Regions from separate parts of the Aquibaculum sediminis genome, predicted to be linked through region 2. Evidence: riboswitches for the same ligand, from Rfam matches in the RefSeq annotation. Region 2 holds a riboswitch; the other holds the start of a gene.
The links. A riboswitch is a leader RNA that binds a small molecule or an ion and turns the genes downstream of it on or off. The one in region 2 is predicted to bind thiamine pyrophosphate.
Positions count from the first base shown of each region.

Region 1: linked by a shared signal. The riboswitch ahead of thiM (hydroxyethylthiazole kinase) and the one ahead of thiO (glycine oxidase ThiO) in region 2 are both predicted to bind thiamine pyrophosphate.

Region 1 covers NZ_JBFCVK010000007.1:30,850-36,108, reverse strand. Annotated here, with positions in the region: gene ABZ720_RS12400 (queuosine precursor transporter) at 1-284, opposite strand, end outside; gene ABZ720_RS12395 (SAM hydrolase/SAM-dependent halogenase family protein) at 311-1,057, opposite strand; gene ABZ720_RS12390 (orotate phosphoribosyltransferase) at 1,367-2,032, opposite strand; TPP riboswitch at 2,151-2,254, shown strand; gene thiM (hydroxyethylthiazole kinase) at 2,312-3,130, shown strand; gene thiE (thiamine phosphate synthase) at 3,127-3,777, shown strand; gene ABZ720_RS12375 (solute carrier family 23 protein) at 3,896-5,259, opposite strand, start outside.
Region 2 covers NZ_JBFCVK010000005.1:161,864-167,122, reverse strand. Annotated here, with positions in the region: gene pepN (aminopeptidase N) at 1-1,155, shown strand, start outside; gene ABZ720_RS09665 (thiazole synthase) at 1,277-2,047, opposite strand; gene thiS (sulfur carrier protein ThiS) at 2,051-2,239, opposite strand; gene thiO (glycine oxidase ThiO) at 2,217-3,227, opposite strand; TPP riboswitch at 3,281-3,401, opposite strand; gene ABZ720_RS09650 (nitroreductase family protein) at 3,469-4,041, opposite strand; gene ABZ720_RS09645 (alpha/beta fold hydrolase) at 4,161-4,952, shown strand; gene paaG (2-(1,2-epoxy-1,2-dihydrophenyl)acetyl-CoA isomerase PaaG) at 4,954-5,259, shown strand, end outside.

The DNA of each region.
Region 1 (5,259 bases), on a different contig from region 2:
TGTGCGGTCAGGAAGGCGGCGCCGGAGGCTGCTGCAATGCGCGGTGTTGCAAGCGCGACGGACAGCACGACGGCCACGGCGAAGCCCACATAGACCACCTTGCGCGCGCGCTGGGCTCCCAGGGTCCGAGTGCAGATGTCGGTGACCAGGAAACAGGCTGGATAGGTGAACGCGCCCCAGGTGAGGAAATCATTCACCGGGAACTGCACCAGGATATTGGAGGCCGTGACCAGGAGCGCCATTGCCAGGGTGCCCAGCAACAGGCCGCGGGTAAGCGTTGTCATCGCGTGCAGTCCACCTCGGAAGCCTTTCATCGAGACAGCCGGTCTCCAGGGCGCACTCCAATCGCGCTGCCGATGGTCAGCCCGAGTGCGGCTGCGGCAGAACCTTGATTGACGGCGATCTCGACCAGACCGGCAGAGTTCTCGTACCAGAAGGGCTGGCCGATTTCCACGTCCGAGAAGGTGCGCGCCCGGGCGAGGGGTGAGCCCGCGCAAACGATCCGGCTATCGGGCGCGAGTTCCTTCACCGCCAGCCCGGTCCAGCAGTTGCCGTAGCCGTCGATGTAGATCACCTCTTCCAGGATAGAGGGCTCATCGGCGCCCACGAGGTCCCGGAGCGGCAGTGGTTCGCTCGGCAAGGGCTCGCCGTTGGCGAGCTTTGCGGCGGCCGGTGCGAAGAGATCCCGGCCGTGAAAGCTGGCGGAGAGGACATGTGGGCGCCACTCGATGACCGCTGCCCGTGCCGCGGGATCGCGCAGCGCCAGCGGGGTGAGCAGGCCATTGTTCGGGCCCAGGTAGGTTCGGCCGCCGGCCTCGAGCAGGATTGCTCGGCGCGGCGATCCGACGCCCGGGTCGACGACAGCGATCACGATGCAACCCGGCGGCAGGGGCTCGGCAACGGCCGCCAGGAGATGGCCGGCAGCCCGCGGTGCAAAGGTCGGTGCGTCGTGCTGCAGATCCACGATCGTATGATCGGCGCACTGCGCCGCCAGCACTGCATGCATCTGCCCGACATAGGGCCCGGCCCAGCCGAAATCGGTGTAGAGCAGGATCATCACGTTTCACTTTCTCCGCCTGACGCAGCTACCATTGCAATTACGTCCTACCGTGATCGACGAGCTGATTTTTGGCTCACAGCAGGACCGGGCGTGTCCGATGTGGAAGCACGACACGGCCGTGGTGGCTGGCGCCATTCCTGCGAAGCCGCGAGCAGCAGGCGCGCGACAAGCTGTAGGTTCAGTGTCTGCCATGCGGGCATTCGTGCCTCCCAACGATGATGCGAATGATTCGCAGTATCGTTGGGAGTGCTGTACTGCGCAAGAGGGCTTTTGCCGTCATTCCGCGCCCAGTGCGTACCCTGTGCGTCAGTCCGTTTGCGCTGCTGCCCAGCCGTCCGGATCGTGCAGAAACCGTCTCACTTCGGCGATGCCTGCTTCATCAAGATAGCCCTTCGCCTCGGCGGCGGCGAGCGCATCCCACCAGGTGCAGAGCGCGTGCAGCTTCACGCCGGCCGCTTCCAACTGCGCAATGCCCTGGGGAAAGATGCCGTAATGGAAGATGACGAAGCTGTGCGCCACCTCGGCACCGGCTTCGCGCAGCGCCTCTACAAAACTGAGTTTGCTGCCGCCGTCCGTGGCGAGATCTTCGACCAGCAGGATCCGGGCGCCCTCAGGAAAGGTCCCCTCGATCCGGGCGTTGCGCCCAAAACCCTTGGGCTTCTTGCGGACGTAGACCATGGGCAGGCCCAGCCGTTCGGCAACCCAGGCGGCAAAGGGAATGCCGGCGGTTTCGCCTCCGGCGACGGCATCGAAGGCTTCAACCCCGGCTTTGCGTGCCAGCAGCCCGCACCCCAGATCCATCATCAGCCCACGCGCCCGTGGGAAGGAAATGATCCGCCGACAGTCCACATAGACGGGGCTCTTGCGGCCGGAGGTAAAGGTAAATGGCTCTTGCGGGCGGAACAGCACTGCCTCGATATCGAGCAGGGTTTCGGCTGTCAGCCGCGCCGTCTCTTGGTCGGACAGGATCATGGCAGTCACTCCGGCTGGAAGGTTTTCGTGAATAGGCGGGCTGGCCCTGCGAGGCAATGTCTTCTGAGACCGAACTGCTTCGGGTTCTTTGACATGGAGCGCGGTGAAAGCCACAGTGCCGACTGGCCTGGGGTGTCCCGCCGGGGATAGGGCGGGGCTGAGATGACACCCATGGAACCTGATCTGGGTCATGCCAGCGCAGGGAGCCGCCGACTGACGAGGGGCTTGTGCCTCGCGCCGCGACGTCTCCCGTAATTAGCAACGGGAGGAAAGTTTCTCATGTCGAAACAGTCATTCGCAGCAGACCAGGGACCGGGCGCTACGCTTGCGGCCATTCGGGACACGGGTCCTCTGGTGCAGAACATCACCAACTTCGTGGCCATGGACCTGGCAGCCAATCTGCTTCTGTCGGTGGGAGCCTCGCCGGCCATGGCCCATGCGGGTGAGGAAGTGGAAGAGTTCGTTACCCTGGCGTCCGCCTTGACCATCAACACAGGCACTTTCACCAGTGACTGGCTCGAGGCCGCCGTGGCCGCAGCGGCACAGGCGGTGGCGACGGGCACACCCTGGGTGCTCGACCCGGTGGGCTGCGGCGCCACCAAGTTCCGGTTGGCGAATGCTTCGCGCCTGGCGAAGATGCGGCCGACAATCATCCGCGGCAACGCTTCGGAAATCGCGGCACTCTCCGGCGCGAGCGCGCAGGACTCTGGCGGAAAGGGTGTCGACTCGACCCTGGCCGCCGATGCCGTTCTGGATCAGGCACGTCGCCTGTCCCTGAACACCGGCGCGGTGGTCGCGGTGACGGGCGAGGTGGATCTGGTAACGGATGGAGAGGCCGTCCTGCGGATCGCGAACGGACATGTGCTGTTGACCCGCGTCACCGCGGCCGGTTGCGCACTCACCGCACTGACCGGGGCTGCGGCTGCGGTGTGCAAGGACCCGATGCGTGCGGCGCGCGATGCGCTCGTCATCATGGGCGTGGCCGGTGAGCGAGCGGCGGCGGTGGCGCGCGGGCCGGGATCCTTTCGCGTGGCCCTGCTGGACGCCCTCTACAGCCTTGAAACCGAGCAATTGGACCAGGAAGCCAGGCTGCCATGACTCGCCCGACCTTCGATCTTTCGGTTTATCTCGTTATTGGCCCCGGCGATTGTGCCGGCCGGCGCATGAGTGACGTGGTGGCGCGTGCGCTGGCCGGGGGCGCCACCCTGGTCCAGCTCAGGGACAAGGAGGCCAGCGACCACGATATGCTGGCACTGGGAGAGGCCTTGATGCCGCTGTGCCGGGCCGCGCGGGTGCCTCTGATCGTCAACGATCGTCTGGATGTCGCCTTGGCGCTCGGTGCGGATGGCCTGCACCTGGGACAGGACGATGACGAGGCCGCCGCAGCGCGGGCGCGCCTGGGGGAGGATCGGATCCTGGGCGTCTCCGCCGGCAATGCCGAGGAATTGGCCAGGGTGCCGCTCGACGCGGTCGACTATATCGGCGTCGGGCCGGTGTTTGCGACTTCCAGCAAGGACGATGCCGGGGCCGCGATCGGTCTGGAAGGCGTGGCATCGATGCGACGTCTGACCGACAAGCCACTGGTGGGCATCGGCGGAATCTCGGCAGACAGCGCCGCAGCGGTGGTCGAAGCCGGCGCCAACGGAGTGGCCGTGGTCTCGGCCATCGGCGGAGCGGAAGATCCGGCGCAAGCGGCCCGACGATTGCGCGATGCCGTGGCGGAGGCCAGAGCAGGCCGCGCTTAATCTGAAACCTTGCGGTTCAGATTGAACGCGATCCGGATTAATTCTTCAGTGTAGACCGGATTGACGCGTCTAATCTGATGCCTTGTGGCTCAGATTGGACGCGATTCGGTCTATGGCGTCAGGTCTGAAAGACCAGCCGTAGCACCCGTCGTTCCCTTTGCTCCTCGATGCTGACCTTGTCGGCGAAGTGGCGCATGAGGCGAAGTTCCAGGTCCGAGGCCTCCGGCGCGAAATCGTCGATTTCATCTGCCCCGGCCCCGCCTCCATCCTTGGCGTCGTCGGGCTTGAAGACCATTCGTGCAAGGATGCGGTACTCATCGTAGTGCAGTTCGATGTCCACCGAGCCATGGGCATGGCCTTGAGAAACCGCCATTTCCCCGGCCTCGGTCATGGCATTGATCACGCGATCGATAACGTCGCGCCGTGCGCCCCACTGGGCGCCATGCAGACGGCAGAATGCAACCATCTCGTTGATGAGGTCGGCATTGATCGGGAACTGTGCCCCTGCCTTGCGGCTGATGCCGATGCGGAACAGCCCGTTGAGAAGCAGTGCAGTGACCACCGCGACCACCAGCGACGAGCCAGTGATCGTCATAAGCCAGTGGGGCAGGGTCTCGTAGAACTGCGGAAAGATATCGTGGCTGACGCCAAGGATCAGCGCGACGCCAACGGCAATGATCCGTCGCTCGTCGAGCATGCGCGATACGATGATGCTCAACCCGTTTGCCAGGATGAAGGCGGACGAAAAGATGAGAATGGCGCCGGTAAGTGAATCCGGCATGCCGATGGTCAGAACCACCACATGCGGAAAAAGCGAAAGCAGGATGAAAAGCCCGCCGATGGCATAGCCGATCCGGCGCTGCATCATGCCCGTGGCCTGCGCCAGGCCGACGGAACCGGAGAAGGTGTTGAGGCCCACTGTGCCGACTGCACCTGCGAGCAGCGTTGCTATGCCGTCGGCACGCACCCCCTTCTCCAGGCTTCTCATGTCAGGGCGCACCCACTTGGGATCGGTGATCCGCTGGCAGGTCGTGATGTCGCCGATGGCACGCAGCGCGCAGGCCAGGGCCCCCACCATGAAGGGCACGGCCAAAGCAATATCGAAGGTCGGAACCAGCAGGGGAAAGTTGGGCAGCGCGAAAAGCGTGTTGTGCCCTTCCAGCAGTTCGTTGTTCAGGTCGGTGCGGTCGAGCATCCATGCGAGAGGATAGATGAGCGCGACGCCGATCAGCACGGAGAAGACCTTGAAGGCGCCTCTGGCCCAAACGTTCAGCCCGATGATGATGGCCAGGGCGAGGAATCCCAGCCCCAATGACAGACCATCCGGCCCGGAACCTCGATAGACGCCGAGGGTATCGAGCCCAAAAAGCAGCCGGAACCCGATCAGCCCCAGGATGAAGCCGATCATGACCACGGCCAGGCCGGCAATCTCCACCGGCAGATAGGGGCGCAGCCGTCTGAGGAAGAAGGAGAAGAGAACCT
Region 2 (5,259 bases):
GGGCAGGGCCGCGGCATTCCGCTTGCGCTCGGCGAGGGACCGGCGGCAGAGACGCTGGTGCTGCCGCTGCGCGAGGAACGCCAGAGCTTTCGCTTCGAGGGGCTGCCCGAGCCTGCAGCGCTGTCGCTCAACCGCGCCTTCTCGGCGCCGATCACCGTCCGGGCCGAGCAGGGTGGCGCGGAGCAGGCCTTCTTGATGGCCCACGACAGTGACCCCTTCGTGCGCTGGGAGGCGGGCCAGGACTTCGCCACCGCGCTGATGATTGAGGGCAGCAAGGCCTGGCGCGCGGGCGAGCAGCCGGTTATGGATCCCGCCTTCATCGAGGCCATGCGCGCCATCCTGACGGATTCACGCCTGGAGCAGGCCTTCGTGGCCGAGGCACTGGCGCTACCCAGCGAGGACTATGTGGCCGAGCGCATGGAGGTGGTGGACGTGGAGGCGATCCACGCTGCGCGCGGGGCGCTCAAGCGGGCGCTGGCCGAAGCCCTGCGCTCGGATTTCGCGCAACTCTATGAACGCCTCAACGACAGCGCGCCCTACAGCCCCGATGCCGAGGCGGCGGGTCGGCGCGCCCTGCGCAATGCGGCGCTGTCCTATCTGGCGGTCTTTGCCGAGACCGAGCCGCAGGAGCGCGCGCGCCTGATCGAGCACTACCGCCAGGCCGACAACATGACCGACCGCATGGCGGCCCTGCGGCTGCTGGTGGATCTAGACCTGCCGGAGCGCCAGGAGGCATTGGACGACTTCGAACGGCGTTTTGCGGAAGACGCCCTGGTGATGGACAAGTGGTTTGCGCTCCAGGCGGTCTCGGATTTGCCCGACACCCTGGAGCGGGTGAAGGCGCTGATGCAGCACCCGACCTTCTCACTGGAACGGCCGAACAAGGTTCGGGCCCTGATCGGGAGCTTCATCGCTGCCAATCCGCTGCGCTACCACGCGGCCGACGGCAGCGGCTACGCCTTCCACGCGGCACTGACGCTAAAGCTCGATGCGCTCAATCCCCAGGTGGCCGCCCGCCTCTTGGCGCCGCTGGGCCGCTGGCGGCGCTTCGATGCAGGGCGCCAGGAGAAGATGCAGGCCGAGCTGCAGCGAATCCTGGCCGCGCCAAAGCTCTCTCGTGACGTCTACGAGATCGCGACCAAGGCACTGGGGTGACGGGCAAACCGTCATCCTGAGCGCCAGCGAAGGATCTGGAGCCGTTGGAGCTCCACCCTGCGAGATCCTTCGCTGTGTTCAGGATGACGAGGCCCCCGGGGCCTGGAGTCGGCGCCTCGCGTCAGTCCCGGAAGGCCATTCCCATGACGGGGGTCGAGGGCGAGGCCAGGTCGCGGGCCTCGATCGGCTCGGCCTCCCAGCCGAGGCGGCCGGCCTCCAGGGCGAGCCGGAACGCGCGGGCCATGGCGATGGGGTCGCCGGCCCTGGCCACGGCCGTGTTCAGCAGCACGGCGTCGTAGCCCAGTTCCATGGCCTCGACGGCGTGGGAGGGGCGGCCGATGCCGGCGTCCACCACCAGCGGCACGTCGGGAAAGCGCGCGCGCAGGCTGCGCAGGGCGCGCGGGTTGTAGAGCCCGCCGCCGGAGCCGATCGGCGCGCCCCAGGGCATCAGTACCCGGCAGCCGGCCTCCAGCAGGCGCTCGGCGACGCAGATGTCGTCGGTCGTGTAGGGAAAGACCTCGAATCCCTCGCTGCAGAGGATGCGCGCCGCCTCCACCAGGCCGAAGACGTCCGGCTGCAGCAGATCGTCGTCGCCGATCACCTCCAGCTTGATCCAGGGCGTGTTGAAAAGCTCGCGCGCCATCTGCGCCGTGGTGACGGCCTCCTTGACGCTGTGGCAGCCGGCGGTGTTGGGAAGCACCCGCACGCCGAGCTCGCGGATGATCGACCAGAAGCCCTGGCCCGCCTTCTCCGCCCCGGATTCGCGGCGCAGCGAGACCGTCACCACCTCCGCGCCCGATGCCTTCACCGCCTCGGCCATGATCGCCGGCGAGGGGTAGAGCGCGGTCCCCAGCAGCAGGCGCGAATGCAGGTGGACGCCGTAGGCTTCCATGGCTCAGCCTCCCTTCATCGGCGCCAGCACTTCCAGCCTGTCGCCCTCGCTGAGTGTGACTTCTCCGCGGCGCGACGCGGGGGCGACGTCGCCGTTGACGGCCGTGGCCACCCTGGCTTCGCCATAGCCCAGCTCCTCCAGGGTCTGCGCGAGCGTCGGCCCTGCGACCTCACGCGCTTCGCCGTTCACCATGATCCTCATCCATCACCTCCGGGTAGTGGGCGCCGTTCAGCAGCGCGTCTGCCGCCATGCGGGCGAGCGCAGGCGCCAGCAGGAAGCCGTGGCGGTAGCAGCCGTTGACGCAAAGGCGGCCGTCCCGCCAGCGAATGCGCGGCAGGTTGTCGGGAAAAGCCGGGCGCACCTCGCAGCCGGTCTCCACCACCTCGGCCTCGGCGAAAGCGGGATGCAGCGCATAGGCGGCGTTCAGCAGCTCGACCAGGGAGCGCGCGGTGACCCGGCCGCGCCGGTCGCTCTCGATCATGGTGGCGCCGACCAAGAAGAGCCCCTCGCCGCGCGGCACGATATAGAGTGGAAAGCGCGGGTGCAGCAGGCGAACCGGACGGGACAGGCTAACCTCCCCGCTGCGCAGCAGCAGCATCTCGCCGCGCACCCCGCGCAGGTCGTGCAACCGGTCCCGCGCAGCCATTCCGCGGCAGTCTATCACTCTGCCGCTGGCGCGATGCTCGGCAGCGTCGCGGCCGAAGCGGATCGTGCCGCCGAGCACCTGCAGGCGCTCGGCAAGGGCGGAGAGCGCCGCGCGCGGGTCCAGGTGCGCTTCCTTCCGGAACAGCAGCCCGGCGCGGAAACGGCCGGCTAGGTCCGGCTCCATGGCGGCGATTCCGTCGGCGTCTACGCGCTCGAAGCCTTCGGTGCGCCGCGCGAAACGCTCCAGCTCAGGCAGGTCGCGGCCCGGCGCGAGGATGAGACTGCCCGCCCGCTTCGTCGGCGGGTAGTGCTTGGGCCACCAGTCAAGGGCTTCCCGGCCCAGCGCGACCACCGGCGGCTCGGCCGACTCCCGCTCGCACCAGGGGGCGAGCATGCCGCCCGCAAGCCAGGAAGCGGCCTGCCCGCCCAGGGCCTCGCTGCGCTCGATCACCGCGACGCGGCAGCCGCGTTCCGCCAGCGTCACGGCACAGGTGAGGCCCGCGACGCCGGCCCCCAGCACCGTAACCTCTTCCACTTTCGACAAACTGGACCTCCTTCCGCATGTGCAGGAGATCCGGCGACTTTCGGGATGGGTACTCTTCCCGTCCCTTCGCCGGCATGACCCGGATCAGGTTCTCAGGGTCACCGCGCTGGCCCCTTGGGCCCGTCGGTTTCTCAGCCCCCTGTCGGGGCTCCCCTCGGTTATGCGTCAGGCCGGCGAGCGGCCTGCGGGACAAAGGCTGAACGATGCCGGTGCGCAGGTCAATGGCCTCGGCTCAGGCAGGTTCGCGCGGCAGCTCCAGCAGGAAGTCGTCTACTTCCATCGCCCGCCGCGGCGGGGCTACGCCTGCCGGGGCGCCCACATAGAGGTAGCCGATGATCTCGTCGTTGGCTTCCAGGCCCAGGGCGTCGAGCACCCGGCGGTCGCGCGCCGCCACGCCGGTCTTCCACTGGCACCCCCAGCTCTCGGCATGGATGGCCAGCATGATGGAAAAGGCGGCGCTGGCCACCGCCTGGCGCTGCTCCTCGACCGGGATCTTGGGGTGATCGGGCTGCAGGCGTGCCACCGTGGTGATAATCAGGGGCGCACGCAGCGGCTTGTTGCGCTCCTTCTCGAGCAGACTTTCGGGCGCATCCGGTTCGCGTGCCGCCAGAGCCTGCGCCATGGCATCGCCCAGCCGCTGGCGCTCGTCTCCGCGCAGCAACAGAAAGCGCCAGGGCCGCAGCTTGCCGTGATCCGGCGCACAGATCGCCGCCTCGAGCGCCCGGCGCACCATCGGCTCGGGCGGCTGGTCGGGCATGAGGGCAGGGGGAGAACGGCGGGAGAGCAGAGCTTCGAGCGTGTCCATGACTTCCATCTGGTGGTTGTGCAGGCCGGAATCCAGCCGCGGGCCTGTCGTGTCGGGATCGTTGATCCCCTGGCGCGTCTGGTCAAGGATCGGGCGACGACGAATCCCGAGGTGAGCGTGTGACGGAACTGGATCGCATCACGATCCGGGGGCATGCCCTGGAGTATCGACTGCTGCCGGGCCGGCGCCCGGACGGGCCGGTTATCGTGCTGTTGCACGAGGGATTGGGCGCCGTAGAGCTCTGGCGCGACTTCCCGGAGGCGCTGGCTGCGGCCACCGGCTGTTCGCTGCTGGTCTGGTCGCGCTACGGCTTCGGCGGGTCCGATCCGCTGCGCGAACCGCGCACCGCGCGCTACCTGCACGAGGAGGCGCTCGAGGCGCTGCCGGAGCTGCTGGACAAGCTGGAAATCGTGCGGCCGCTGTTGGTCGGGCACTCCGATGGCGCGACCATCGCCCTGCTCCATGCGGCGCTCGCCGAACGACCGATAGCGGGACTTGTGGCCATGGCGCCGCATGTCTTCGTGGAGGAGATCTCGCTTGCCGGCATCCGCGCGGCCGGTAAGGCCTTCTTCGAGGGCGATCTGGCCGGGCGCATGGCGCGCTATCACCGCGATGCGGAAGCCACCTTCCGCGGCTGGCACGACATCTGGCTGAGCCCGGAGTTTCGCGACTGGAACATCGAGGACTGCCTGCCGCGCATCACGGCGCCGGTGCTTTTGATCCAGGGCGAGGACGACGAGTATGGCACCATGGCGCAGATCGATGCGATCGAAGCGGGCGTTTCCGGTCCCTGTCGCCGCCTCGACCTGCCCGGCTGCGGCCACAACCCGCATCGCGAGTGCGAAGCGGAGGTGCTGGCGGCGATCACGGCTTTCATCGACGACTTTGCGCGCAAAGGGGAGGACGACTAACGTGGACACTCAGCCCGTCATCTACGAGGTGGCCGACGGCTATGCCAGCATCACCTTGAACCGACCGGACAAGCTCAATGCCTTCAACGAGGAACTGCACGGCGCCCTGATCGAGGCGCTGGAGCGGGCCGAGCAGGATGATGCGGTCCGCGCCGTGCTCCTCACCGGTGCGGGGCGAGGCTTCTGCGCCGGGCAGGATCTATCGGACCGCGGTTTTCCGACCGAGGGTGAGGCGCCCGACCTGGGGGCGACGCTGGAGCGGCTCTATAATCCGCTCGTGCGGCGCCTGCGTGCCCTGCCCAAGCCG